3 regions of the Rhizobium leguminosarum genome follow, and region 3 is predicted to be linked to each of the others. Evidence: predicted binding sites of a transcription regulator. Region 3 holds the regulator's gene; each other region holds the start of a gene.
The links. Region 3 encodes HrcA, which represses chaperone genes, less so after heat shock. Its sites were predicted from a motif close to GTTAGCACTCNCNNNNNGNGAGTGCTAAC; they were not measured.
Positions count from the first base shown of each region.

Region 1 (9,787 bases), 520 kb from region 3:
TGCCAGAGGCCGCGAATATTCTTATCAATCCGCGTCATCCGGACGCGTCGCGCCTGACAATCGAAAAAGCGATCCGCTATCCTTTCGACAGCCGGCTATTGCGCTGAAGAGAAGCACAATTTCCGGTCAAGCGCGCCGAGCGGCTTGACACCCGTAAGCAGTGCCCTCGCCTCTTCCTCATCGCGCTTGATCTGGGCGACCAGTGGATCGAGGCCGTCGAATTTCAGCTCAGGGCGGAGATAGCCGAAGAACGAGACCGAGCAGAGCTGGCCATAGAGATCGCCGCTGAAATCGAAAAGATAGGTTTCGAGCAGCGGTGCGCCGTTCTCCGTCACCGTCGGACGGCGGCCATAGCTGGCGACAGCATCGTGGAGCGTGCCGTCCTGGCGGCGGAAGCGGACGGCGTAGATGCCGGCGGCAAGATCGACCTCCGGCGGCAGGCGCATGTTGGCTGTCGGGAAACCAAGTTGGCGGCCGAGCTTTTCGCCATCGATCACCTCAGCTTCCACCGTATAGCGGTAACCGAGCATGCCGGCGACTTCGCTGACATTTCCCTCCTTCAAGAGCGAGCGGATATGGCTCGAAGAGACGACATCGGCGTTTTCATCGCGAAAGGCATCGATCAGGGTGACGCCGAAGCCGTAGGTATGGCCGGCATTCATCAGGAAGGCCGGACCGCCCTCGCGGCCGCGGCCAAAATGGAAATCGAAGCCGGTGACGACTTCGGAGGCTCCGAGCCAATCCTTCAGGATCGAATGGATGAAATCATCGGCCGAGCGCTGCGAGAATTCGTAATCGAAGGGATATTCGATGACGGCGCTGAAGCCGAGCGTTTCCAGGATACGGGCCTTCAGCGGCGCCGGCGTCAGGCGGAAGACCGGCGCTAGCGGCCGGAAGACCGTGCGAGGATGCGGCTCGAATGTCAGCACCAAAGCGGGAATACCGCGCGCCTTGGAGATCTCGAGCGCCCGGCTCAGCACCGATTGATGGCCGCGGTGCACACCGTCGAAATTGCCGATGGCAATGACGCCGCCCTTCAGATGGGCGGGCAAGGGTTCCCGGGTTTCATTGCGGTGGAAGACGGTCATCGGCTGGCTTCTCTTCATGCAAGGCGTGTCTTCATGCAAGGCATGTCTTCATGCAAGGCGGGGCATCCACCACTTCGGCGCGGCGTTTTCCCGTTCGAGATAGGCGTTGAGGATCGCCTCGTCGGTCTCGCCGTTGAGAGTATATTCCTTAGCGTGGATACCGCCGCTGATGTAGAGGAGGTCGAGGCCGTAATTCAAGGCGCCGCGCACATCGGTCGGCATGCCGTCGCCGATCGCCAGCACGCGATCGACCGGGAAATCGCCGCGAAGCTCGCGGGCAGCCGCAAGCGTTGCCTCGTAGATCGGCCGATGCGGCTTGCCGGCGATGCGGGTTTTTCCGCCGAGCTGCTCGTAATAGGCGGCCATGGCGCCGGCGCAGGGGATGATGCGATGGCCGCGCTCGACGATGAGGTCGGGATTGGCGCAGATCATCGGCACCTCGCGGGCTTTGAAATCGAGAAGCATATCGGTGTAATCCTCCGGCTTCTCGGTCTCGTCGTCGAAAAAGCCGGTGCAGACCAGCGATTGCGCTTCGCCCGCCGGCCGGCGCTCGACGCCAATGCCTTCGAGCAGCGCCTTGTCGCGCTCGGGGCCAAGCAGAAAGACGGTCTTCGGCCCTTCGGCGATCAGCCCGCGCGTGACGTCGCCGGAGGTGACGATCCTGTCATAGGCGCTGTCGGGAACGCCGATCTGGCGCAGCTGCTCGACCACCTGCCAGGAAAGGCGCGGCGAATTGGTGATGAGGACGACGGCGAGGCCGCTTTCGCGTGCCGCTTCGAGGGCTGCGGCCGCCTTCGGGAACGGATCGACGCCGTTGTGAACGACGCCCCAGACATCGCAGAGCACCACATCATAGTGACCTGATATCTCCGAGAAGTTTTCTATCCGCTTGGCCATTCCGATTTCCCGATTTGCTTCCGTCACCGGTGACATTGCAAAGGCGCAAGGCGATGGCAAGGCATTTTCTTCGCTGCCGGGCCGATGCGAAGAGCTCGAGCGGCGGTCCGGCGAAGCGGAAGGGCAAAGGGTTTGGACGATTATCGCCAAGCGGCAGATTGCCGACGGCGGACGAGTTCGGCAAAGTTCGGCTGCACCCAGGTTTCGGCCGCAATCTCCGACTATTCTCCGGCCTCTTCACAATTCCGGCACAAAAATTCGTGATTGCTCTCATTGACTCCTCTCGGAGCCATCCCTAAATGCTCGTCGCTAGCACTCACCGCAAGGGAGTGCTAACATCTATCCATGTGGGCCACTCCGGTCCGCGAATGTCATTCGATCGAGGGATTAGACAATGGCAAGCACCAACTTCCGCCCCCTTCACGACCGCGTCGTTGTTCGCCGCGTTGAGTCCGAAGCCAAGACCAAGGGCGGCATCATCATTCCCGATACCGCCAAGGAAAAGCCGCAGGAAGGCGAAATCGTCGCCGTCGGTTCCGGCGCGCGCGATGAGTCCGGCAAGGTCGTCGCACTCGACGTCAAGGCTGGCGACCGCATCCTGTTCGGCAAGTGGTCCGGCACCGAAGTCAAGATCGACGGCGAAGACCTTCTGATCATGAAGGAAGCCGACATCATGGGCATCATCGGCTGATCGGCCGACCTGCTTTCCCGAAATGGCTGACGGGCCTTTTGCCCGAACAACTCGAATTCAGGAGTTAAGAATATGGCATCTAAAGAAATCAAGTTTGGCCGCACCGCGCGCGAAAAGATGCTGCGCGGCGTCGACATTCTCGCCGATGCAGTGAAGGTCACGCTCGGCCCGAAGGGCCGTAACGTCATCATCGACAAGTCCTTCGGCGCGCCGCGCATCACCAAGGACGGCGTTTCGGTCGCCAAGGAAATCGAACTCGAAGACAAGTTCGAAAACATGGGCGCCCAGATGGTCCGCGAAGTTGCTTCGAAGACCAACGATATCGCCGGCGACGGCACCACGACGGCTACCGTTCTTGCCCAGGCGATCGTTCGCGAAGGCAACAAGGCCGTTGCAGCCGGCATGAACCCGATGGACCTGAAGCGCGGCATCGACCTCGCTGTCGCCGACGTCGTGAAGGATCTCCAGGCCAAGGCCAAGAAGATCTCGACTTCGGAAGAAGTCGCACAGGTCGGCACGATTTCGGCAAATGGCGACAAGCAGGTCGGTCTCGACATTGCTGAAGCCATGCAGAAGGTCGGCAACGAAGGCGTCATCACGGTTGAAGAAGCCAAGACCGCCGAAACCGAACTCGAAGTCGTCGAAGGCATGCAGTTCGACCGCGGCTACCTCAGCCCCTACTTCGTGACCAACCCGGAAAAGATGATCGCCGACCTCGAAGACGTCTTCATTCTCCTGCACGAGAAGAAGCTCTCGAACCTGCAGTCGATGCTCCCGGTTCTCGAAGCCGTCGTACAGACCGGCAAGCCGCTCCTCATCGTCGCTGAAGACGTCGAAGGCGAAGCCCTCGCAACGCTCGTCGTTAACAAGCTGCGCGGCGGCCTGAAGATCGCTGCCGTCAAGGCTCCTGGCTTCGGCGACCGCCGCAAGGCCATGCTCGAAGACATCGCCATCCTGACGGGCGGCACTGTCATCTCCGAAGACCTCGGCATCAAGCTCGAATCCGTTACGCTCGACATGCTCGGCCGTGCCAAGAAGGTTTCGATCTCCAAGGAAAACACCACGATCGTCGACGGTTCGGGCGCCAAGACTGACATCGAAGGCCGTGTTGCCCAGATCAAGGCGCAGATCGAAGAAACCACCTCCGACTACGACCGCGAGAAGCTGCAGGAACGTCTTGCTAAGCTCGCTGGCGGCGTTGCCGTCATCCGCGTCGGCGGCTCGACGGAAGTCGAAGTGAAGGAAAAGAAGGACCGCATCGACGACGCGCTCAACGCGACGCGTGCTGCCGTTCAGGAAGGCATCGTCCCCGGCGGCGGTATCGCTCTGCTCCGCTCCTCCACGAAGATCACCGTCAAGGGTGCAAACGACGACCAGGAAGCCGGCATCAACATCGTTCGCCGCGCCCTGCAGTCGCTCGTTCGTCAGATCGCTGAAAACGCAGGCGACGAAGCCTCGATCGTTGTCGGCAAGGTTCTCGACAAGAACGAAGACAACTTCGGCTACAACGCCCAGACATCGGAATATGGCGACATGATCGCCATGGGTATCGTCGACCCGCTCAAGGTCGTTCGCACGGCGCTGCAGAACGCTGCTTCTGTCGCATCGCTGCTGATCACCACCGAAGCCATGATTGCCGAACTGCCGAAGAAAGAATCGGCTGGCGGCGGCATGCAGGGCGGAATGGGCGGCATGGGCGGTATGGACATGATGTGATAGGCCAACGGCCTTTCACAGCATCGTTCATGAAACCGCCCATCATCTAAGATGGTTCAGCGCGTCAAGCGCGCTGAACGGGCGGAATGGACATGATGTGATCGGCGAAAGCCATCACTGACTACCATTCCGGCATCCGGAACAGGAAGGGCGGCCCTCGGGTCGCCCTTTTCTTTTGCCCGAAGCGATTCGACGTGCGGCACAGTGATTTGCATGGCCGACGAACGCCTGCGCAGTTCTCTCTTGCAGGCCCCGGGCAGGAAGCTTGCGCCAGGCTTGCGCTGCCTGCGTATTTATCAGCCTGCCGACATGCGAGAGATCAAAGTGCTGCTGCAACATTTCCGGCCTGACGTGGAGTGAAAACGTTTGCAAAGCTTTCAAAGATGATCCTCCCATGCCAATTCTAGCAAAATTGGCCGAAGATGCAGACATTCTAAGAAAAGAGGCCGATCCGAATACCCCTTAAAAAGCCGTTGCCGTTTGTCCAAAAGCCCCTATAAATCCGCGCTGCACTTCAACCGCGCCCGGCGATAATTCTCGCCAATAGACGAGGCCGGAGCACGGAGAGCATACGTGAACGTTCGGCTTTGAGGGGCTCCGGTTACGGAGGCCAGATGGCCGTGGCAATAACCGCCGGAGGTAAGCGCGGGCATCATGCCCGCTGCTGCGTGATCCTGTTTCTTTGTGTTTGCCGAGCGTGCGGCCGAGCAGCCGCATCCGAACGGGGGAACGCCTTGTTTAACATCGCCAGAGCTAATGCAGCCGTACCATTGACACCCGGCTCGCTTGATGACGCCAATCAAAATCATAAGATGTTGGCACAGTTTTCCGTTTCCGAAGCCTGGACCGGCGATTTTTCGAGCGGCATGCTCCGTCTCGGCGAATGGAGCGCGATGCTGCACGGCCTTGCCGCGCAGGAATGCGGGCTGCTCGGCCTGATCCGCTGCTATGATGCCAAGGACCGCAGCCACATATTGGAGCTGTTCGAGCAGGCGGCGACGCTCTGCTCCTCCTTCTGTTTTTCGACGACGATCATCATGCCGAACGGCTTTCGCCAGCCGCTCTTCTGCATGGGCGAGTCCAATGGTCTGGAAGAAAAATTCAACGGCAGCATGGTCGGCGTCTTCGTCTTTCCGCGCTTCAAGCTGGAAGGCGCAAAGCAGATCACAAGTCGGCGATAAGCCGGACATCAAGATAAAAGGCCGCCTCGAAGGCAGTCTTAGGCGGCTGACAAACCTCGCTCTTTACGCGACGTCATCCTCGGCCTTGTGCCGAGGATCTGCTGCACCGGCTGCAGATCCTCGGGACAAGCCCGAGCATGACGAAAGAGGAGTTCGCCAACTTTGCCAGCAGTCTGAAGCCGCCTCGAAGGCGGCCTTTCTACTTTCCGGCGATCCGTCCGTTACTCCGGCTTGACCGGTATGTTGAGGCCCCTGGCACTTGCCGGACGAGCGATGCAGCGCTCCAGCCAATTAGAGACGGCGGGGAATTTCGCGTATTCGAGAACCTCGCGGCCGCCATAGAAAATATCGGCACCGCGAACCCAGGTGAAGGTGGTGATGTCGGCGATCGTGTACTGGTCGCCCATGATCCACTGACGGCCCTTCAACCGGTCTTCAAGCACCCCGAGTAGCCGTTTGGACTCGTCGCGATACCGCTCGACAGGATAGGAATTGTTGGCGACCTTGTCGGCGGCAAATTTGTAGAAATGGCCAAACTGGCCGAACATCGGGCCGATGCCCGCCATCTGGAAAAACACCCACTGGATGGTTTCATATCGGCCGGCAGCATCGGCAGGGATGAGCTTGCCGGTTTTTTCCGCGAGATAAAGCAGAATGGCGCCGGATTCGAAAAGGCCGATCGGCTTCCCGTCGGGACCGTTCGGATCGATGATCGCCGGAATGCGGCCGTTCGGGTTGAGAGATTCGAATTCCGGTGATTTCTGCTCGTTGGCGGCGAAGGAAATATAATGCGGCTCATAGGCAAGGCCGAGTTCTTCGAGGGCGACTGAGACCTTCACCCCATTAGGCGTCTGCAGGGAATAGAGCTGTATGATGTCGGGGTTTTTCGCCGGCCAGCGCGTCGTGATCGGAAATGCGGAAAGATCTGCCATCGGAATCTCCATGTTGGGCGCCGACCATAAAAGACCGGGCTCGGCAAAGGCAAGCGGCGGCAGAGGCAAAGGCATCGTTCGATATTAGTGAACGAAGCGTCCCCTTCCGTTTATCTTTCCACAACACAAGAAAAGAGCGACATAGAGGCATCCGAGGTCGAACCGGTGCCGGGGCACCAAGATCTCCAAAGTCCTTGAAACGGAGACAACGTCCATGTCGAACAACGTCATCATCCTGATTGCCCGTATTCTGCTTTCCTTCATGTTCATCTTTGCCGGCTTCGGCAAGGTGACCGATCCGGCCTCGACCGCAGGCATGATCGCCGGCGCCGGTCTTCCAGCGTCCACCGCGCTCGCCTATCTCGCCGGCCTCTTCGAACTCGCAACCGGCATTGCCGTGCTCGTCGGCTTCCAGGTCCGCATCGTCGGCTGGCTGCTTGCCGTCTTCTGCGTGTTCACCGGGCTCGTCTTCCACCTTGCGCCGGTCAACGTTCCGGATTTCCCGGCCGCCGCCAACGGCTGGATCAACGGCCTGAACTTCGTCAATCTCATGAAGAACATCACGCTCGCCGGCGCCTATATCATGCTCGCCACCAATGGCGCAGGCGCCTACTCGCTCGACGCCCGCCGCGGCGCTTACGCGGCTGCGTAACGCCAGCAGATATCCTCCCAGACATACAGAACCCGCCGTCATCCGACGGCGGGTTTTTCTATGCTTTTATGACTGAGATCAGAGGGCGGCGCGCACCGCGTCGATGATCGCCTGCACAGCGGGTTCGCCGGCATGGCTTTCCTTGCGGGCGCGCACCAGGCAGGCCTGCGAATGCAGGATGACACCGTCCTGGAGCACCTTCAGATGGTTGGCGCGCAGCGTCGAGCCGGTGGAGGTGATATCGACGATGATATCGGCCGAGCCGGAGGCGGGAGCGCCCTCGGTGGCGCCCAGGCTTTCGACGATGCGATAAAGCTGGATGCCGTGCTGGCTCGAAAAGAACTGCTGGGTCAGCCGCCAGTATTTGGTGGCGATGGCAAGGCGTCGGCCGTGGCGGGCGCGGAAATCGGCGGCAACGTCGACGAGATCGGCCATGGTGTCGACATCGAGCCAGATCTCCGGCACGGCGACGACGACATCGGCATGGCCGAAGCCGAGGCGGGCGCAGAATTCGACGCGCTTGTCGACTTCGGCAAACCCTTCGCGCATCAGATCCTCTCCGGTGACGCCGAAATCGACGGTGCCGTTGCCGATTTCGCGAGAGATTTCGGAGGCCGAGAGAAAGGCGATTTCCACATCGTCCCAGCCTTCGACGCGGCCGCGATAGGAGCGATCGTTACCAACAGCCGAGATCGTCATACCGGCACGTTCGAAGATCGCCGAAGCGTCCTCCTTCATCCGGCCCTTGGAGGGAAGCGCGATGGTGATGGTCATGCGGCTGCCCTTTCGGTTTCGATGCGGTCGAGCCAGAAGGAGAAGCCGACGGCCGGGATGCGGTCCGTCGCACCGAGGAAGGTCAGGAGCCGGTCGAAGCGACCGCCACCGGCGAGCACCGCGGTCGAGCCTTCCACCGTCACCTCGAAGACGAGGCCGGTGTAATAATCGAGCGGCCGTCCGAAGGCGGCGCGGTAGTCGAGGCAGGAAAGATCGACGCCGGCATTGGAAAGTGCTGCGACGCGGCCGTTGAAGCGCGAGAGCGCGTTGCCGAGTTTCAGGCCGGCAGCATCAGCGAAACCGGAAAGGGCCGCGGACGCATTGACGAGCGGCACGTCGAGCGACAGGAACTCTTCCAGCACATGGAAGGCGGCATCGTCGAGGCGCGTTTCGGACAGGATGAGCTTTTCCTTGAGCCGTCGGGCGATCTCCAGGGCCGAGCGGCCGGCATTCGTCGAATAGCCGGTCTTCTGCATCTCCCGCTCGAGATAAGCGACCAGCGCCTGCTCGTCGCCTGATGCGACAAGCCTGGCGATATCGTCGTCCAGCCCGGTGACGAATTGCGGGCTGACGAGGCTGGCAAGCAGTGCTTCCAGCTGCGTCATATTGCCGAAGGCGTGGATCAGGCGCTTCTGCCAGCCGAGCGGCAGGCCGAGCGCCTGGACGACGGCCTCGAACACCGCCTGGTCGCCCAATGTCACGGCTAAGCGCCGGCCCGGCAGCAGGCGGGCGAGAATGCCGGTGGCGTCGCCGATGGCGCGGGCATCGGCGTTTGACAGGTCGATATCGCCCAGATCCTCGATCCCGGCCTGATAGAATTCATTGGCGCCGTCGCGGCGCTGGCGGAAAACCTCGCCGAGATAGGCGTAGCGCTTCGGCGTGCCGGTCGCCGTCTCGATGTGGCGCAGACAGACGGGAATGGTGAACTCGGGACGCAGGCAGAGGCTGGCGCCGGTTTCGCTCTCCGTAATGAAGATGCGACGACGCAGATCTTCGCCGGCGATATCAAGGAAAGGTTCGGCCGGCTGAATGACAGGCGTATCGATGCGCTCAGCGTTGCGCTCGATGAATTCGGCGATCAGGTCGTTGGCGAAATCGGGGAGATTGATCAGGGGCATGCCGGGCTCCGAATAATAGGCGACGGGCGTGCCGGAAAATACCCCCCTCTGCCCTGCCGGGCATCTCCCCCACAAAGGGGGAGATCAGCTGGGCGCCCCAGATTCCCAAAATATTGAGCGTGCGCCAAGTGGCTTCGGCCCCCTAAGGTGTTTGATTGGGGCAAGAGGCCACTCCTATCCGATCTCCCCCCTTGTGGGGGAGATGCCCGGCAGGGCAGAGGGGGTACGCCTCAGACATTCGCCGCCCTTTTCCGATCCTCGGCCTGCGCAGCAAGGATCTCCTTCACCTTGGCGACAAGGTCGGCTTCCGGCGCCGTCTCCTGCGCTACGCGCGCTTCGCGCCAGCTGGCATTGTCCTCGATCTCGCCGGAGAGCCGCTTACCCTCGATCAGATCCTTGATCTGCACGACGCTTGTCGCGCGTTCGTCGCCGCCCTGGATAATGGCGACGGGGCAGCCGCGGCGATCGGCATATTTCAGCTGGTTGCCGAACTTCTTCCAGTTGCCCTGGAACATCTCGGCGCGGATGCCGGCGGCGCGCAGTTCCTGCGTCATCTTCTGATAGCGGCCCATCGCCTCGACATCGCCGTCCATGACGGTCACCAGCACCGGCTCGATGACCTCACTGGCGCCAAGCTTGCCGAGGTTTTTCAGCGCCGTCATCAGCCGGGAGACGCCGATCGAAAAGCCGGTTGCCGGCACCGGCTGGCCCATGAAGCGGGAGACGAGGCCGTCATAA
Region 1 covers NZ_CP016286.1:4,982,388-4,992,174, reverse strand. Annotated here, with positions in the region: gene BA011_RS24235 (RES family NAD+ phosphorylase) at 1-107, shown strand, start outside; gene BA011_RS24230 (bifunctional riboflavin kinase/FAD synthetase) at 96-1,088, opposite strand; gene BA011_RS24225 (TIGR01459 family HAD-type hydrolase) at 1,137-1,985, opposite strand; gene groES (co-chaperone GroES) at 2,380-2,676, shown strand; gene groL (chaperonin GroEL) at 2,749-4,392, shown strand; gene BA011_RS44425 (hypothetical protein) at 4,606-4,752, shown strand; gene BA011_RS24210 (hypothetical protein) at 5,127-5,573, shown strand; gene BA011_RS24205 (glutathione binding-like protein) at 5,795-6,505, opposite strand; gene BA011_RS24200 (DoxX family protein) at 6,720-7,157, shown strand; gene hisG (ATP phosphoribosyltransferase) at 7,236-7,931, opposite strand; gene BA011_RS24190 (ATP phosphoribosyltransferase regulatory subunit) at 7,928-9,049, opposite strand; gene hisS (histidine--tRNA ligase) at 9,280-9,787, opposite strand, start outside.
Region 1: the regulator HrcA is predicted to act here: its motif matches at 2,294-2,322, upstream of groES (co-chaperone GroES).

Region 2 (9,787 bases), on a different replicon from region 3:
AGCGCACTGCTGACGATCGCGCTCGTCGCCACCGCTTTCATTGCGGTTCTCGCCTGCCATCTCTTCGTTTTGATGGTAATGCGCGATCTGCCGGCTCTGAGATTGCTGCGCCTCGCCGCGCTCGCCTCCGTCATCCGTCCGCTCCCGGCGCTTGCCGCGCTCGCCTTCGCCGCCGGTCTCTGGCTGGCGCATATCCTCTTCTATCCGGTTTCGGTGTTCATGCCGGCAACCTTCAATTTTTCACTCGGAATGTTCGCCGTCGCATTCGGCGTCCATCGGGCGGCGGTGATGGTTCTAGACCTGCCAACCGCAACGCAGCCGCACCGCGAACCGCATAGACGAGACGCTTTATAAAACAACTGATCCAGAGATGATCCAGGGAAGGAGAACGGGAATGTATTTGGATAAATTTGGGAGGACGATGAAACTTGCCTTGGCGGGTTTCACCTTGGCCGCGACGACGGCCGGCGCAGCGCTTGCTCAGGACGCCGTGACGCTCAAATGGGCTTTGTGGGACTGGGACAAGACCGCCTATTACAAGCCGCTGATCGAGGCCTATCAGGCCAAGCACCCCAACGTGAAGTTCGAGCCGATGGATCTCGGCTCGCAGGACTATCAGCAGATGATCTCGACCCAGCTGACCGGCGGCTCCAAGGACATCGACATCGTCACCGTCAAGGACGTGCCGGGCTACACCAACCTGGTGCGCGCCGGCAACATCGCCGATCTCAGCGGCTTCGTGAAGGATCAGAAGATCGACCCGGCTCCCTATGGCGGCCTGATCGAGGAGCTGACCATCGATGGCAAGATCTACTCCCTGCCGTTCCGCTCCGACTTCTGGGTCGTCTATTACAACAAGGATATATTCGACAAGGCAGGCGTCCCCTACCCCACCAATGACATGACCTGGGCGCAGTTCGACGAGACCGCCGAGAAGCTTTCGGGCGGCATGGGCACCAACAAGACCTACGGCGCGCTTCTGCACACCTGGCGGTCAACCGTTCAGCTGCCCGCCATCCTCGACGGAAAACACACGCTTGTTGACGGCGACTACGGCTTCCTGAAGCCCTGGTACGAGAGAGCGCTGACCCTGCAGAAGGATGGCGCGATTCCTTCTTATGCTTTCCTGAAGACGTCGAACACACATTATTCGGCGCTCTTCTTCAATGGCACGATCGGCATGCTGCCGATGGGAACCTGGTTCGTCGGCACCCAGATCACCAAGGTGAAATCGGGTGAATCGAAGAGCAAGAACTGGGGCATCGTCAAGTTCCCGCATCCCGACGGTGTGGCAACCGGTACGACCGCTGCGCAGATCTCGGGCCTGGCGGTCAACGCCAACTCCGTTCACAAGGATGCCGCGCTCGATTTCATCAAGTTCGTCACCGGTCCTGAGGGCGCGGCAGTCATCGCGACGACGGGCACCTTCCCTGCGCTCAAGACGGATGACGTCAACGCCAAGATCGCTGCAACACCCGGTTTTCCCGAGGATGCGGCCAGCAAGGAGGCACTGAAGCCGTCGAAAACCTATCTGGAGATGGCAGTCAACCCGAACGCCGCCAAGATCGAGGTCGTGCTCAACCGTGCGCATGACGCGATCATGACCGACAGCACCTCCGTCGATGACGGGCTGAAGGAGATGACCGAAGGCGTGAAGGCCATCAAGTAAGCCTCAAGAAATGTCGACGGCCGCGGGCAATATCTGCTCGCGGCCGACCCTGTTTTCATGAATTTCGAGCCTGATAATGATATATGATCCCGCCCGGGCCAATCCGCTTTTCGGCAATCCCCTGAAGACGCGCGACGACCTTGCCAAGGCAGTCACCGATCTCTTCGAGCCACTGCTGCCGTATTTTTCCGAAGGCGGCGCCCGTGTGCGCCTCGGCGCGGCCTGTGCGATCTTCGATCGGGCGGCGGCGGATCTGGAGGGATTTGCGCGGCCGCTCTGGGGGATCGTTCCGCTCGTTGCCGGCGGCGGCGCATTTTCACATTGGGATCTCTATCGGCGCGGGCTGGCGAACGGGACCAATCCTGCTCATCCCGAATATTGGGGCGATCTTGCCGACCGCAATCAGCGGCTGGTCGAGCTCGCCGCCGTCGGCTTCGCCCTGGCGCTCGTGCCCGAGCACATCTGGGAACCGCTTGACGACAGCGAGAAGAAGACGGTCGCTGCCTATCTTCTCAGAGCGCGCGAGCTGGAATTCATCGACAACAACTGGAAATTCTTCCGCGTGCACATCGACCTCGGGCTGGAACGCGTGAGCGTGGCGTTCGATCACCGGAAAACCGTCGCCTATCTCGACGAATTGGAGGCCTTCGACCTCGGCGACGGTTGGTATCGCGACGGGCCGGTGCGGCGGGTCGATCATTACATTCCCTTCGCCATGCATTTCTACGGCCTGATCTATGCGGTGCTGGCCAAGGGCGACGAGGCGCGCAAGGATCGCTTCCGTGATCGCGCGCGGACATTCGCGGGGGATATTCGCCACTGGTTCGGCCCGGATGGGGCAGCCCTTGCCTTCGGCCGCAGCCAGACCTACCGCTTCGCGGCAGGTGGCTTTTGGGGCGCGCTTGCCTTTGCCGGTGTCGAGGCGCTGCCCTGGGCGGAGATTAAGGGCTATTACATGCGCCATATCCGCTGGTGGTCCGCCATGCCGATTGCCGATCGCGACGGCGTTCTTTCGGTCGGCTACGGCTATCCGAACCTCTTCATCAGCGAGAGCTACAACTCGCCCGGTTCACCCTATTGGGCGCTGAAATTCTTCCTGCCGCTCGCCCTTCCGGGGGATCATCCGTTCTGGGCGGCCGAGGAGGCACCGCAGCCGGAATTTCCGAAGCCGGTTGCGTTGAAGCCGGCGGGAATGGTCGCCATGCACACGCCGGGAAACGTGGTCGTACTCTCCTCAGGGCAGCAGCACGACAAGATGCTCGGCGCAAACGAGAAATATTCGAAATTCGTCTATTCCACGCGCTACGCCTTCAACATCGAAGCCGACGACCGGAATTTCTCCGCCGCAAGCTTCGACGGCATGCTCGGCCTCTCCGACGACGGCGTCCATTTCCGCATGCGAGAAACTCTCGAAGAGGCGTTGATCGCTGGCGACCTGCTCTATTCGCGCTGGCGCCCCTGGAGCGATGTCACGGTCGAAACCTGGTTGCTTCCCGAAAGCCCATGGCACATCCGCATTCACCGCATCGCCACACCACGCGCCCTGACGACCATCGAGGGCGGTTTTGCGATCGAACGCGCGGATTTCAATGCCGATCGCTCCAATGTAGGCGATGGCCGGGCTGTCTGGTACGGGCAGACCGATGTCAGCGCGATCGTCGATCTATCGCCCAATCGAAGGGCCGGCCATGCGATGAGCCCGATACCAAACACCAATCTCATCCACGCCAAGACCCTGCTACCGCAGCTGCGCAGCGACATCGGTCCCGGAACCACCGTGCTCGTAACTGCGGCAATGGCCCTTCCCAGTCGCGAGAATTGGGCAAAAGCGCTCGATAACCCGCCGGCCTACCCCCGCCTCGACGAGGTAGAGCGACTCTTTCGCGAGAAAGGCGCGCGGGTGCCAGCATTCGCCCTCCAGCCGTAGCTGTATGGCCATCCTGACGCTCCCCATTGCAATCGACTTTGCATGACTTAAGTGATATTGAGATGTTCATCATCAATCTCACGTGGCCGAAATGACCGAAGCTCTCTTTTCCGAATTTCTCATGATTGATCGGTCGTCCGCCAACGACGGACGAACCGTGCCATTGGCTGGCCGCCGGCGCAAAGGCGTTGCTCCAGAACGGACCTCGGATGAAAACGCTCTGCGTGATGCGTTCGCGGATGCCTTCCTGCAGACCTTGACGAAGTTCGCCGTCGATCGATCTGCTTTTCCTGAGAACGCGGACCCCGAACTCGCGAAGCTCGCCAGGGCGATGGCAAATGTTGCGGTCGGGGATTCCGTGGTAATCCGCTTGAAACCCGATCTCCCGGAAGGACATCGCAGATCCGTCAAGACCTTCTTCCAGACGATGGTCCGTGTCAGCGGCTCGCTGGAAGAAAGCCGGCTGGAAGACGCGATCAACAAGCTCGCGGATGTTATCCTGCCTGATGAGCTTGGCGAGGCGCGCGGCGCGCTCGCAGCGGACAATCTGGAGCTCAGGGATCGCTTCATCGCTGAGGTGCCGCAGCTCACCAGCGCGGAGATCGGAAACCGCGCCGGCTCAAGCGCGAGAAACCTGTACGCGACTGCGGCGCGCTGGAAGAAAGCCGGCGACATTTTCTCAGTACATCATCGCGGTACCGAATATTTTCCGGCGTTTCAGCTCCGGGACGGACGGCCGCATCCTGCGATCAAGAGGGCGCTTGTGGCGCTTCCAGAAAACCTGTCTCCATGGCAGCGCGCATTCTGGTTCGTTTCAACGAACGGCTGGCTGGACGACAAGGCGCCCATGGATGCGCTTGACGATATCGACGCGGTGGCTGCCGCCGCGGCCCGTGAATGGCAAGAGGTCATTGGGTGAGCCACCCTCCTCTGCCAAGCCCGCCGTCGCCCTTTCCAACGATCAACATCCGGACGATCAAGGCAGGTACGGCGCTCCATCGAAGCCATCTGTCTTCGTTCCGGGCAGGGCAATTCAATCCCTGCAACGGACAGCCGACGCGCTTTGCACCGTTCAACGACGCGCACGGCAATTGTGTCGCGACGCTCTATGCGGCAACGAGCAGAGAGGCGGCCGCCTTCGAGTCGATCTTTCACGACATCGAACCGGCCGCCGCTTTCAAGACCGTCCTGCTTGCCGTTGTCGAAGCGCGGACGGTGAGCGTCATCGCGCCAAAGCGTGATCTACGGCTGGCAAGCCTTTTCGCACCCGATTTGAAAGCTTGGAAACTCAATCGAACGGATCTCATCGAAACGCCGAAGTCGACATATGGCGAGACCGTCCTGTGGGCCGAAGCCATTCATCGGGCGCGCGTAGACATTGACGGGTTGATCTGGACGTCCCGCCAGTGCGACCCCGAACAATGCATCATCCTGTTCGAGGATCGCATGGCAGAGGACCGGCTCGATGTCGTTCAATCCATTGACGCCGGTGCAGATGCTGGTCTCCTTCTCGAACTGCGGGACTATGGGCGCCGTGCGGGCATCACGATCATATCTTAGCGCCAATGACGCTCGCTGACTCCGGAACCGTCACCAAAGCTATTCTCAAAAAACCAATGCGCGCTAACGCCGCCGTCGCATAATATTTTCGAATTACCCAATAGTTATATTTACATCTTCAACTAATGAATAAGAAAAACCCACTCTTCGCAACATTGCTGTAATGAAATCCGGCAAAGCGCAGCAGCATACTCAGCTTTCAGTTTCCGAGATCTTGAGAGGAGGACGCAATGCCTACCATAATGATCTGCCACGACGTCAAAGACACGAAACACTGGCTCGCCTCACCCATCCGCAAGCAGGTATTGGAACCCGTCGGCGTCACGAACATTCGCACGTTTACAGACCCTCAAATGTCCAATCGCGTCGGCTTGGTCATGGACGTTGCAGACATGGAAAAGTTGATGGCCTTCATGCAGACCAAGGCAGCGGCCGATGCGATGGCGAGTGACGGCGTCTTGCCGGAGACCATGACGTTCCTCGTTCAATCGTAACACACATATCGACGAGACTTGGAAATGCAACGCGGGAGGATGATATGACGACATTATTCGTAAGGCACGAGGTCTCCGATTATGCCACCTGGCGCAAGATATATGATGGCTTTTCGCCGGTGCAGAAGGCCAATGGGGTAACGGCGCAAGCCGTTTATCGAGCCATCGACAATCCGAACGATATTACCGTCACCCACGAGTTTGCCACGCTTGAAGCGGCGCAGGCATTCAGCAAGCTGGACGAGCTGAAGACGGCGATGCGCACGGGAGGCGTGCTCGGCGCGCCGACGGTGTGGTTTGCCAACAAAGCATGAAATGCGGCCAAACGGCCTCCGCCGCTGCAAGCGGAGGCCAGGTTGCGGTCGCGGTCGGCACAGGACATGGACGCCGAGGAGTGCGCCCTTGCGCCGATTGCCGACCTTGGTGGCAGTTGCAGGCGAACTGCGCAAATTTGTCCGCGTTCCTATTGTCCGTTCCTGATGTCGCGCAGTTGATCCAGGCCGCGCTGGTATTTTTCCGTTTTCTTGCCAGCTTGTTCGGCCTGCCGGAGATTGTCTTCGAGGTCGGCCCGTTTGACGGGCAAGGCCAGCGCGTTTGATGCCGCACGTCTGACGAAGTCGTCATCCGGTTCGTCCGGCCTCCGTGTCAGAGCATTCACCGCGGAGATGATCGCCGGCGGAAAGCCTTCTTCCCTCAGCCTGTCGAGCGTCCAGCCGCTTCCCTTCTCGACGACGTCATGAAGGTAGGCGACCGTTCGTGTCTCGTCGCCGGAAACGAGAAGCGCTACCCGCTGGCAGTGCTCGAAGAACGGCCGGCCGGTCTTGTCCGCCTGGCCTTCGTGGGCCGTAAGAGCGATCTGGATGGCATGGTCGAGATGCTGCATGGCGATCAAGGCCCTTCGGTCTTCCCGATCTTCCGCCGGGAAGGCTTTTCGCCCGTCGTCATCTCGATGTCAGGGACGGGAGCCGCGGCGGCCTGGACAGGTCTCGCCCGTGGCCGATCGAGATCGCCACTCTCGCCGGCGCCTTGAAGCAGCGCCGCGTCATCCCTGTCGTCTTCATCGAGCAGGTTCTGCAGCGTCTCATTCTCATCCTCGCCGGCAAGTTCGTCGCAGGCTTGAAGCCAATGGCGCTGGTCAGCGCCATCCGGGCGGCCCTCGGCCTCCCAGATTTCGTAGGCACGGCGACGGATCTGCTCGTGCTTGTCTATAGCCATGATCGCCTCCAAGCGCATTGGAACGAGCCGCCCGAAGAGCGGCTCGGCCGCCCTTTTCAGGGCGTGTTGATGGTTGGAAGAAAATCCTCCACCTGCTTGCGTTGATCCTTTGGAAGCGTCTCCACCCGTTCCTTCCAGAACCGTTCGGCCTCCGGCGGATCCTTGTCCCAGTGGCGAACATCGGAGATATTGTCATCGATCATCGACCGGCGGTGGCCGCCGAGACTGAGATATTCTTTCGCAAGCTTCAGGCTTGGGGTTTCGGTGCCGCTATCGCGATCTAATGCCGAACTCACGTTGCGCCGGACGGTCTCCAATGCCCTTTTGCGATCGGTTTCGGCCCGTTCGGTATCGGCGGACCGCGCATCGTCGGTGCCGCTCTCTGGCGGCACGTTGGATCTGGAAGTCATCATGGATCACCTTTCGATGTTGTGATCCAATAACCTTCGCAAGCAGTGAGAGTTCCGCGTGGGTGGCGATTGATTTGAGCGGGCGACCGAGGCGGGCCCGCGGCGGCGATCAATGGACGGCCATGCTCACCATCCGATAGGGGTGCACGGCTTCGAATTGCGAGATCATCGCCGTTGCCTGCTGCAATACGAGCTCGGCATTTTCCGGATCATCACGGGCGAGCTCATCGGCGTTGACGCGGATCGCTTCAGCCATGTTGTTGGAGATTGCCGCAAATTGCGTATTGCCTTCGACAAAGGCCTCACGCGCCGTGTCCTCCAGCGTACGAGCGATATCGACGAGGATTTCCTCGCGTTCCTCGATACTGAGGTCTTTGATTAGTTTGGTGTTCTCTTCCATGTCACTCACTCCTAAAGACGTGGGACGGTGACCGAGCTCATCAAGCCTCGGCCACCAAAGAACTAGGAATGCCGAAATACGGATTCAAGCCTCAATGCCGTTCGCCCTTTTATTCGAACGCAGGAGCCGATTGTCTGTTCCGTGTTGGGCGTTAGCAGTCTCCGGCGGAGAGTGCCAATTTTTCTTTCGTCGCCTCTTGAAATTGCTGAACCCTCGAACCAGATCATTCGCGCAAGGCGCGCGCGCGAACCTGCACCCGCCCGGATTGGTTATCCGGTCCGGCCAGAACAGGATGATTTTAGGCCTGCTCGGACCTAAAATCTGAATCCTGTTCTAATTTAAGAGTTAGAGCATGATGTCGTCCGAAAACCGCGCACACTTTTCGGCATCATGCTCCAAGGGAACAACGCCATCACTGTTCATCGATGGAGGAAGACATGTCGTTTCGACCGCTTCATGACCGTATTCTCGTCCGCCGGGTCGATTCAGAGGAAAAGACCAAGGGCGGCATCATCATTCCCGACACCGCCAAGGAGAAGCCGCAGGAAGGCGAGGTTATCGCCGTCGGCCCCGGCGCACGCAACGAGGCCGGACAGATTCAGGCTCTCGACGTCAAGCCCGGCGATCACATCCTGTTCGGCAAATGGTCCGGCACCGAGATCAAGATCAACGGCGAAGATCTGCTGATCATGAAGGAAAGCGATGTCATGGGGATTATCGAAACCCGGGGCGAAAAGAAGCAGGCCGCCTGAGATTCCTGCGGACATCCGTCGATGCAGGAGCGCATCGGCTTTTCATGGAAACGCAGAACCGCTCCAACCTTTTATTTCCGACGCAATTCCAAACGGAAAACCACGTCGCACTTTTCCAGGAATTGCTCTGGCTGCCTATGAAGGAGTGAGGACAATGGCTGCTAAAGAAATCAAATTCAGCACCGAAGCCCGTGAGAAGATGCTGCGTGGCGTCGACATCCTGGCCAACGCCGTGAAGGCGACCCTCGGCCCGAAAGGCCGCAACGTCGTGATCGAAAGGTCTTTCGGCGCACCGCGCATGACCAAGGATGGGGTTTCGGTCGCCAAGGAAATCGAACTCGAAGACAAGTTCGAAAACATGGGCGCCCAGATGGTCCGCGAAGTCGCCTCGAAGACCAGCGACGTCGCCGGCGACGGCACCACGACTGCGACCGTGCTCGCCCAGGCAATCGTCAAGGAGGGCGCCAAGGCCGTTACTTCGGGCATGAACCCGATGGACCTGAAACGCGGCATCGATCTTGCGGTCGGCGCCATCGTCGCGGAACTGAAGGCCAACGCCCGCAAGATCTCCAACAATTCCGAGATCGCCCAGGTCGGCACGATCTCCGCCAATGGCGATGCCGAAATCGGCCGCTTTTTGGCGGAAGCCATGGAAAGGGTCGGCAATGATGGCGTCATCACGGTCGAAGAAGCCAAGACCGCCGAAACCGAACTCGAAGTCGTCGAAGGCATGCAGTTCGATCGCGGCTATCTCAGCCCCTATTTCGTGACCAATGCCGACAAGATGCGGGTCGAGTTTGAAGACCCCTATATTCTCATCCACGAGAAGAAGCTGTCGAACCTGCAGTCGATGCTCCCGGTTCTCGAAGCCGTCGTCCAATCCAGCAAGCCGCTGCTGATCATCGCTGAAGACGTCGAAGGCGAGGCGCTTGCGACCCTCGTCGTCAACAAGCTGCGCGGCGGCCTGAAGATCGCTGCCGTCAAGGCGCCTGGCTTCGGCGACCGCCGCAAGGCCATGCTGGAAGACATCGCCATCCTGACCGCCGGCACCGTCATCTCCGAAGATCTCGGCATCAAGCTCGAATCCGTCACGCTCGACATGCTCGGCCGTGCCAAGAAGGTGTCGATCGAGAAGGAAAACACCACGATCGTCGATGGGGCAGGCGCCAAGTCCGACATCGAAGGCCGTGTTGCCCAGATCCGCGCCCAGATCGAAGAAACCACGTCCGACTACGACCGCGAGAAGCTGCAGGAGCGCCTTGCCAAGCTCGCCGGCGGCGTTGCCGTCATCCGCGTCGGCGGCTCGACGGAAGTCGAAGTGAAGGAGAAAAAGGATCGCGTCGACGACGCGCTTCATGCA
Region 2 covers NZ_CP016287.1:723,900-733,686, forward strand. Annotated here, with positions in the region: gene BA011_RS27815 (YesL family protein) at 1-354, shown strand, start outside; gene BA011_RS27820 (ABC transporter substrate-binding protein) at 395-1,669, shown strand; gene BA011_RS27825 (DUF2264 domain-containing protein) at 1,746-3,596, shown strand; gene BA011_RS27830 (hypothetical protein) at 3,688-4,515, shown strand; gene BA011_RS27835 (RES family NAD+ phosphorylase) at 4,512-5,156, shown strand; gene BA011_RS27840 (hypothetical protein) at 5,387-5,650, shown strand; gene BA011_RS27845 (cyclase) at 5,695-5,964, shown strand; gene BA011_RS27850 (HD domain-containing protein) at 6,114-6,533, opposite strand; gene BA011_RS27855 (DUF2934 domain-containing protein) at 6,539-6,865, opposite strand; gene BA011_RS27860 (hypothetical protein) at 6,922-7,278, opposite strand; gene BA011_RS27865 (hypothetical protein) at 7,385-7,675, opposite strand; gene BA011_RS27870 (co-chaperone GroES) at 8,113-8,427, shown strand; gene groL (chaperonin GroEL) at 8,582-9,787, shown strand, end outside.
Region 2: the regulator HrcA is predicted to act here: its motif matches at 7,826-7,854, upstream of BA011_RS27870 (co-chaperone GroES).

Region 3 (9,787 bases):
GGGTTGGCCTCCATGGTGATCTCGATGCCATCTGGCACATGCCAGTGCCGCGCAATGCCGTCGAGAATGGCGGAAACCGTTTCCGGCTTCATCAGCGAGGGCGTGCCGCCCCCCAGGAAAATGCTCGTCACCGTCTTCGGGCCGCTGATCGCCCGGACTGCCGCCATCTCCGTCAGGAAGGCTGCTGTAAAGCGCTCTTGATCCACCGGCTGGTGGCGCACATGGCTGTTGAAGTCGCAATAGGGACACTTCGCCGCGCAGAAGGGCCAATGCACATAGACGCCGAAGCCCGGCTCGCCGGTATCAGGCAGCAGAGCCGAGTCGCGCGAGGTGCTTGGCGTGTCGAAATTGACCACGGACCGACCTTATGCCTCCAGGCAGGTTTCAACAAAGAGTTTGAAGGCGCGGGCCCGGTGCGACAGCGCTTGCGGCTTGCCGACGTTCCAGCCGTGTTTTTCCTCGCCGCTCATTTCGCCGAAGGTGATGTCGTAGCCCTCGGGCTGGAAGACCGGATCGTAGCCGAAGCCCTGGGTGCCGCGCGGCGGCCAGACGACGCTGCCTTCCACCTCGCCGCGAAACAGCTCCGTATGCCCGTCCGGCCAGGCGAGGCAGAGCACGCTGATGAAACGCGCCGTGCGTTGTTCCGGCTTTGTCGCGCCTGCATCCTGCAGCGCCTTTTCCACCTTGGCCATCGCCATGTCGAAATCGCGCGTGCCGTCGGCCTTCTCCGCCCAATTGGCGGTGTAAACACCGGGATCGCCGAAGAGTGCATCGACCACCAGCCCGGAATCGTCCGATAGCGCCGGCATGCCTGAGGCATTGGCCGAGGCGACCGCCTTGATCGTCGCATTCTCCTCGAAGCTCGTGCCGGTCTCATCGGGTTCGACGAAGTTCAGCTCGGCGGCCGATTTGGCGGCGAAGCCGAGCGGCCCGATCAATTCCTGGATCTCGCGGATCTTGCCGGCATTGTGGCTGGCGACGACGATGGTCTTCGTTTCAAGCTTGCGCATTCAGATTTCCTGTTCGATGCCCCAGATTTTAGCCTCCGCGCATTCCAGGCTGTTGCCATCCGGATCGCGGAAATAGATCGAGCGGCCGCCGTTCGGCCAGCGCACTTCGGATTCGATCGCCACGCCCGCCGCCGTCAGCCGTTCGGCCATGGCATCGATATTGCGGCCGGATACCCGGAAACAGGCATGGCCCTGGCCGGTCGTACCGTGCGGCGGCACCTGCAGTGCTTCAGGCGCCGGCGGCTTCACCGTTTCCTTAGGGTTGAAGATCAGGAGAACGCCCGGCCCGCAGCGGAAGAAGACATGCCGGTTGGCGGCGCGGGCGATCTTTTCAAGCCCGAGAACGTCTTCGTAGAACGTCTCGGCCTTATCGAGATCCCGCGCATAGAGCGCCGTTTCCAACATGCCTTCCAGCATGGGGTTCATCCTTCGACGGCTTGCTTCTGCAGCGCCACGAGTTCGCCGATGCCGTTTCTGGCAAGCTGCATCAGCGAGGTGAATTCGCCTTCGCTAAACGGCGTGCCTTCGGCCGTGCCCTGGATCTCGACGATCCCGCCGGTGCCCGTCATGACGAAGTTCGCATCGGTCTCTGCCGAGGAATCCTCGATGTAATCGAGATCGATCACCGGCTGGCTGGCGAAGATACCGCAGGAAATGGCGGCGACATGATCTTTCAGGACCCGGTCGACCTTGATCATGTTGCGGCTTTCCATCCATTTCAGGCAGTCGTAAAGCGCGATCCAGCCGCCGGTGATCGAGGCTGTCCGTGTGCCGCCATCGGCCTGGATGACATCGCAATCGAGCGTGATCTGCCGTTCGCCGAGCGCCTGCAGGTCGACGACGGCGCGCAGCGACCGGCCGATCAGCCGCTGGATTTCCTGGGTGCGGCCGCCCTGCTTGCCGGCGGCGGCTTCGCGCTTCATGCGTTCGCCGGTCGCTCGCGGCAGCATGCCGTATTCGGCCGTGACCCAGCCCTTGCCGGTATTGCGCAGCCATGGCGGCGTCTTTTCTTCGAGGCTCGCCGTGCAGAGCACATGCGTATCGCCGAACTTCACCAGGCAGGAGCCTTCCGCATGCTTGGAAAAATTGCGCTCGAACGAGACCTTGCGCATCTGGTCGATTTTTCTGCCTGAAGGCCGCATTCTTATCTCCTGGGGTTTATTTGACCGCTTCTACGATTGGCGGCGCTCATTTGCAAATTCCCTTTTGCCACGGGTGTTAGTTTGACTTACTTTTCGGGAAGTATCATCAGCACGGGTTCGAAAGCTTCATGGGCATCAGGTCGACGTCGGTTTCGGATGCCGTAGCTGCGCTGGACGAGCGCTCCAGGGAAATTTTTCGTCGCATCGTCGAAGGTTATCTGGAGAGCGGCGAGCCGCTGGGTTCGCGCAACCTGTCCCGTATCCTGCCGATGTCGCTGTCGCCGGCCTCGGTGCGCAACGTCATGAGCGATCTCGAAGAGCTCGGCCTGATCTATTCGCCGCATGTCAGCGCCGGCCGGTTGCCGACTCAGATCGGCCTGCGGTTCTTTGTCGATGCCTTCATGCAGGTCGGCGACCTCTCGGCCGAGGAGCGCGCCAGCATCGACCGCCAGGTGCGGGCCGAAAGCGGCGGCAATCCCGTCGAATCGATGATGAACGAGGCAAGCCGCATGTTATCCGGCATTTCGCGCGGCGCCGGCCTCGTTATCACCTCGAAAAGCGATCCGGTGCTGAAACATGTCGAGTTCATCCGGCTCGAACCGACAAAGGCGCTGGCCGTGCTCGTCGGCGATCACGATCAGGTGGAAAACCGCATCATCGAGCTGCCGGCAGGCGTCACGTCCTCGCAGCTGACGGAAGCGGCGAATTTTCTCAATGCCCATATGTCCGGCCAGACCCTGCCGGAGCTCCGCAAACAATTAAGCCGGCTGAAAGACGACGTCCGTCACGAGCTTGATGCCCTGTCGCGCGATCTGGTCGAGCGCGGCATCGCTGTCTGGGCGGGCAGCCCGGACGAGGGAAAGCCGACGCAGCTGATCATCCGCGGTCGCGCCAACCTGCTCGAAGGGCTCGCTGGCGCCGAGGATCTCGACCGGCTGCGCCTGCTGTTCGACGATCTCGAGAAGAAGGACAGCCTGATCGAGATCCTCAATCTCGCCGAAAGCGGTTCGGGCGTGCGCATCTTCATCGGTTCGGAAAACAAGCTCTTCTCGCTGTCCGGCTCGTCGCTCATCGTCGCGCCCTATCGGGACGACGACGATCGCATTGTCGGCGCCGTCGGCGTCATCGGCCCGACGCGGCTCAATTATTCCCGCATCGTGCCGATGGTGGACTATACAGCCCAGCTCGTCTCCCGCCTTTCGCGCAATCAGCTTTGATGCGCAGCAATCAGTCACGCGGAATTTTCGCTTCTTTGTCACGCAGACTTGATTTTTTTCGGTCAAACCTCGATATCGGGCGCATCTGAAGACACCAACCGGAGACCGTCATGACCGATGACACGACGAAAAACGGACCTGACGCAACTGCGGCCGACGCCGCAGCCGACGCTGCCGCCTACGTCGAGAACGAAACTGCGCAGCAAGAGCCCGCCCAGCCGGACCCGATCGAGCTTCTGAAAGCCGAAAACGGCGAACTGCGCGACCGCTATTTGCGCCTTGCTGCCGAGATGGACAATCTGCGCCGGCGCACCGAGCGCGAGGTAAAGGATGCCAAGTCCTATTCCGTGGCGGGTTTTGCCCGCGATATGCTCGCCGTGTCCGACAATCTGCGCCGCGCCCTTGATGCCATCCCTCCGGAGACCAGGGCTGCAGCAGACGCCGGCCTGAGCACGCTGATCGAGGGTGTCGAGATGACCGAGCGTGCCATGCTGTCGGCTCTGGAACGCCACGGCGTTCGCAAACTAGAGCCGGTTGGCCAGAAGTTCGATCCGAATTTCCATCAGGCGATGTTCGAGGTGCCGAACCCGGACGTGCCGAACAACACGGTCGTGCAGGTCGTGCAGGCCGGTTTCACCATCGGCGAGCGCGTGCTGCGCCCGGCCATGGTCGGCGTCGCCAAGGGCGGTCCGAAGCCGGCCGAAGCCGAGACCAACTCTGTCTTCGACGAGAAGGACGCTTGAGATCGTTTCCTTCCTCCTCGCGAGGAAGGAAACCGAAGCTTTAGATGCGGGCGAAGCGTTCGATCAGCAGATTGAAGAAGCCGTCCGCATCGACATGGCGCATGACCCTGGCATTGCGCTTGCGCTCGGTCACATGCCACCAGTCGACGACGGTCATGCCGACCGTGAGTTCGGACTGGACCTCGATCTCGACATTGCACTCCCGGCCTTTGAAAAGCTCCGGCTTCAGCAGGTAGGCGACGACGGTCGGGTCGTGCAGCGGCCCGCCGTCGGAACCGTATTTCTCGATGTCGAAGCGTTCGAAGAATTCCAGCATCTCGACCATGGCCTTTGCCGGCGCCGTGCCGATCTCGGCCATGCGCTTCACCCGGTCCTTGCGGGTCAGCAATTGATGCGTCACGTCTAGCGGCATCATCACGATCGGAACGCCCGAGCGGAAGACGATATCGGCTGCCTCCGGGTCGACATAGATGTTGAACTCGGCCGCCGGCGTGATGTTGCCGCCCTCGAAAAAGCCGCCGCCCATCATCACCAGTTCGCGGATGCGGGGGACGATGTCGGGCGCCTTCTGGAAGGCCATGCCGATATTGGTGAGCGGCCCGAGCGTACACAGCGTCACCGTGCCTTCCGGCTCGCGGCGCAGCGTCTCGATGATGAAGTCGACGGCATGGCCGGGCTGCAGCGCCATCGTCGGTTCGTCGAGATCCGGACCGTCGAGGCCAGTTTTGCCATGCACATGTTCGGCGGTCACCAGCTTGCGAGCGATCGGCGCGTCGGCGCCGGCGAAAACCTTCGTCTCCGCCCGGCCGCAGAGCTCGCAGACGATGCGCGCATTGCGGCTGGTGAGCGAAAGCGGCACGTTGCCGGCCACTGTCGTGATCCCCAGCACCTCCAGCTCATCAGGGCTGCCGAAGGCAAGCATGATGGCGGCCGCGTCGTCCTGGCCGGGATCCGTGTCGATGATGATCTTTCTTGCGCTTGCCATTCCGATCGTTCCATCCTCGCACTGCATGTTATCGGCATGTACCGATTTCTTCACGTCCCGTCTCAAATCAGCACATTCCGCGCGGGCATGTTTTGATGCGAGGCAGCTGACGCTTTGTCAAGGAAAGAGCCTGACGCCACCTGCTTAAAATCGAGAGGTGACGCCGGCACCTCGCGGCCGATGCCTTGCGGCGCCGGTATTCTGTCCCCATATTAGCGGCATCCGGATGCTGCACTTGAGGTCCGGGATGGTCGCTTGCATCAAGGACTTGAAAAAAGATGAGCCGCATTACCCCTTTCGCCAGCCCGCTGCTTCTGGGCTTCGATGCCATGGAAAAGACGCTGGAGCGCATTTCCAAGGCGAGTGACGGATATCCGCCTTATAATATCGAACGCATCGCCGCCGATACCGGCGCGCCGGAACGTCTGCGCATCACCCTTGCCGTGGCCGGCTTCAGCGAGGAGGAACTCGATGTCTCCATTGAGGAGAACCAGCTGCTGATCCGCGGCCGCCAGGTCGAACAGGGTGAGCGGGACTATCTTTATCGCGGTATCGCCGCCCGTCAGTTCCAGCGTACTTTCGTTCTTGCCGACGGGATGCAGGTGTTGGGTGCGGCCCTGAAGAACGGTCTGCTCTCCGTCGATCTAATTCGTCCGGAACCCGCGCGCATGGTCAAGAAAATTAACATTTCGGTCTCAGAGTAGCACAACGGTTGTTGAACCGTTGGTCCCTTCTCCCGGAGGAACAGGAATGTTGATGAAAGAAGCCACGTCTCACTTGACCAAATCCGAGCTTGCCCACATCGGCAACGGCGAGGTCGCCTATATCAGAAAAATGCGGACCGATGAGGTCGCCAAGTGCTTTCCCGAGGCGCCGGATATCGATCCGAACGTCGATCTCTGGGCACTCTTCGGCGCCGACGGCACGCCGATCCTTTTGACGGACAACCGCTCCAGCACCTTTTTCAAGGCTGCCGAGGACGAATTGAAGACGGTCAGCCTGCACTGACCGTCAAGGCCGTCTGTTACGTTCACCGCTTTCGGTGCGCAGTCGCTCTATTCGATTTCACTGCGATCGGGACGGATGTCGCGACATATGCGCGGAGCTCTTTCGACGCCTTATGTGCGAATGACGTTGAAGTTCCAGGATTCGGCAGCAACTGCGCCAGCCTTATAGAGCGATGACAACGATGCGGACTTTGCTGTCGTTGCATCCATTCTGCTTACCGCGTCGCCAGCATTGGTAAGATCAAACCCCATCCGGTTTCTTGGGGTGGTCCAGACGGTTCGAACCCCAACTTCTTGTAGACGGCTATCGCCCGTTCATTGTCTGGATGCGGATCGGTCGCGATCACAGGTGCGCCCTCATCGAAAAGAGCCTGCATTCTCATTCCGATAAACGCTGAACCATGTCCAACGCCGACCATTTCGGGGTCTCCGATATATTGATCAATTCCCCGCGACCCTTTAGGAAGGCCGGCAAAATGGTGATCTTCCCATCCGTGGACCGTGTAGTCCTGCAAGAACGCAAATGGCCGTTCGTTAATTGAAATGATCCAGCGAGCCACCCGAGGATCAACCAGTTCTGCTTCACCATACGGCTCACCAGAACCCCACCATTCCAGGACATGCGGGTTCGACCGCCACCCCTTCAGTAAAGCGAGATCATCCAGGGTTGCTCTGCGAAACTCGTACGGATTGGTCGCGAACATTAGATTGCTGTAGCAGATTGTGCGACGGTGAGTATGGGCAGAACGCCGTCAGGTAGGCCACTCGAGGCTTGATTGAGATCTCCTGCGCGTGACGGGCTCTCTTACGCGAACCGGACCGCCGTTCTCGCGCGCGCTTTTGCCGCTACCTCTTCGCGATCACGAGGAGGTTGAGACGTTTCCAGCGAATCGAGCAGCTCGCGGGCACATGCCGCGATGGAATTGACCGCGTGCTCAAATGCGACCTCATTGCGCTTCGACGGTTTGGTCGTTCCGCTCACCTTGCGCACGAACTGGAGTGCGGCATCGTGGACCTCGTCGTCCGTCGCCGGCGGATCGAAATTGAACAGGGGTTTTATATTTCGGCACATGACTTGCTCCCGGTCATTGTCTCTCCTCCATTTGAGAGGAGGGTGGCCAGCACAGAAAATAGTCGCGTGAGCGCTAATGGCAACCGGTCCACGGCGGAACTCTACGCGTCGCAAGCCAGGGCGCAACTCCTTCAGTTCGGTTTTTTGTTGCGTCGGGAACCATCGGGCCAGCGTCCCAGGCGATTGCTCACGCGAAGAACATCACAGGCACGTTCGCCGACTTGCCGGCTGCCTCAGATTTTCCTGAACGTCAGATAGGCCGAAGACCGGCCCTCGCGCCGCGCCTTGGCCTCGTAACGTGTGCTCGGCCAGCCCTCATAGGGCGTCAACCAATCGGCTGCATTGTCGGCTATCCAGTCGAAACCGCCATGGTCGCGGCATTTGATCAGCGTCCAGTTCACATAGGTGTCGATGTCGGAGGCGAAGCAGAACAGGCCGCCGGGCTTCAGCGCGCGATGAAAGCGGTCGAGATTGGTTTTCGAGACGAAACGCCGCTTCCAGTGCTTCCGCTTCGGCCAGGGATCGGGATAGAGCAGATCGATCTGATCGAGTGAGCCGTCCGGCAGCCAGTCGAGCAGCTGCGTCGCGTCGTCATTATAGACGCGGATATTGGAGGCACCCGTCTCGCCGATGCGCGACAACAGCTTCTGCATGGAATTGACGAAGGGTTCGACACCGATGAAGCCGGTCGAAGGCGTCTCCAGGGCGCGGTGGATCAGATGCTCGCCGCCGCCGAAACCGATTTCCAGCCGCAATCTTTCGACCGGAAGCGGGAAGAGGGAAGTCAACGGCTCCGGGGGAGCCGCCGACAGATCGATCAGGAATGCCGGCAGCAGACTGTTCAGCGTTTCGGCCTGCTGTTCGCGCAGAGCCTTGCCCTTGCGGCGACCGAAGAAGGCTTCGGTCGCCCGCCCCCGGCGTTCCATATCCGTCATGCAGCGGCTTTGGTCTTAACGGATTCCTTGAGCGCCTTCACGAGGTCGGTGCGCTCCCAGGAGAACGAGCCGTCGCGGCCGGCCTTGCGGCCGAAATGGCCATAAGCCGAGGTCTTGGCGTAGATCGGCTTGTTGAGGTCGAGATGACGGCGGATGCCCGACGGCGACAGGTCCATGTTCTGGCGGATCGCGGCTTCGACCTGATCCTCGAAAACACCCTTGCCGGTGCCGTGCAGGTCGACATAGATCGACAGCGGCTGAGCAACACCGATGGCGTAAGAGAGCTGGATCGTGCAACGGTCGGCAAGGCCGGCAGCGACGACGTTCTTGGCGAGGTAGCGGGCAGCATAGGCAGCCGAACGGTCGACCTTCGTCGTGTCCTTGCCGGAGAATGCGCCGCCGCCATGCGGAGCGGCACCGCCGTAGGTGTCGACGATGATCTTGCGGCCGGTGAGGCCCGCATCGCCGTCCGGTCCGCCGATGACGAACTTGCCGGTCGGGTTGATGTACCACTTGCAATCGTCAGCGATCTTCAGCTCGCCGAGCGCTTCGCGAATATAGGGCTCGACGACGGCGCGGACCTTCTTCGAATCCCAGCTCTCGTCCAGATGCTGGGTCGAAAGCACGATCGAGGTAGCCTCCGACGGCTTGCCGTCGACGTAGCGCACGGTCACCTGGCTCTTGGCGTCGGGGCCGAGCTTGGCGACTTCGCCGTCGCCCTTCTTGCGGGCAACTGCGAGCAGCTGCAGGATTTTGTGGGAATAATAGATCGGTGCCGGCATCAGATCCGGCGTTTCGCGGCAGGCGTAACCGAACATGATGCCCTGGTCGCCGGCGCCCTCGTCGCCCTGCTGGTCAGAAGCGCTGTCGACGCCCTGCGCGATGTCGGCCGACTGCGAGTGCAAGAGCACGTCGATCTTTGCCGTCTTCCAGTGGAAGCCGTCCTGCTCGTAGCCGATATCCTTGATGGCGCGGCGGGCGGCGGCCTTGAACTTCGAAGGATTGATGACGTCTTTGCCGTCCTTGTCCTTCTTCATCAGGCTCGGCGGCAGGCGGACCTCGCCGGCGATGACGACGCGGTTGGTCGTCGCCAGCGTTTCGCAGGCAATGCGCACGCCCCACGGATTGACGCCGGTCTTGGCCGCTTCGCGGTAGACCAGATCGACGATCTCGTCGGAGATGCGGTCACAGACCTTGTCCGGATGACCCTCGGCAACAGACTCGCTGGTAAAGAGATAATTCGCGCGCATTTCGGGATTCCCCTCAAAGAATAAAAGCCAGCTAGTAGGTACTCAGTTCGCGGGCCGATGACAAGCGCAGAAGGACATAAATATATCTTTATATCTGCGACAAAGTGACAAATTTTGCCCCAAAAACGCAAAAAAGGCGGCCTTTCGACCGCCTTTCGAATTCTGCGCTGGTCTTGGTTCAGTCGGCGTCGGCTTCAGCGGCCAGGGCTTTCACCAGCTCCACGACCTTGCGGCGAACCTTGGGATCGGAAATCTTGACGAAGGCGCGATTGAGCTGCAGTCCTTCCGAGGACGACAGGAAATCGACGACGTAGTTCGAGCTCGAGGCTTCCATGCCGCCGCTGGCACTGGAATGTTCGCCGGGCGCGTCCTCGAAGAAAAACGACACCGGAACATTGAGGATGTTCGAGATGTTCTGCAGGCGGC
Region 3 covers NZ_CP016286.1:4,458,078-4,467,864, forward strand. Annotated here, with positions in the region: gene hemW (radical SAM family heme chaperone HemW) at 1-356, opposite strand, end outside; gene rdgB (RdgB/HAM1 family non-canonical purine NTP pyrophosphatase) at 366-1,010, opposite strand; gene BA011_RS21665 (VOC family protein) at 1,011-1,436, opposite strand; gene rph (ribonuclease PH) at 1,433-2,152, opposite strand; gene hrcA (heat-inducible transcriptional repressor HrcA) at 2,281-3,369, shown strand; gene grpE (nucleotide exchange factor GrpE) at 3,480-4,112, shown strand; gene BA011_RS21685 (nucleoside hydrolase) at 4,153-5,097, opposite strand; gene BA011_RS21690 (Hsp20 family protein) at 5,376-5,801, shown strand; gene BA011_RS21695 (DUF1150 family protein) at 5,848-6,105, shown strand; gene BA011_RS21700 (GNAT family N-acetyltransferase) at 6,320-6,808, opposite strand; gene BA011_RS21705 (DUF2277 domain-containing protein) at 6,910-7,176, opposite strand; gene trmB (tRNA (guanine(46)-N(7))-methyltransferase TrmB) at 7,410-8,111, opposite strand; gene metK (methionine adenosyltransferase) at 8,108-9,361, opposite strand; gene BA011_RS21720 (helix-turn-helix domain-containing protein) at 9,540-9,787, opposite strand, start outside.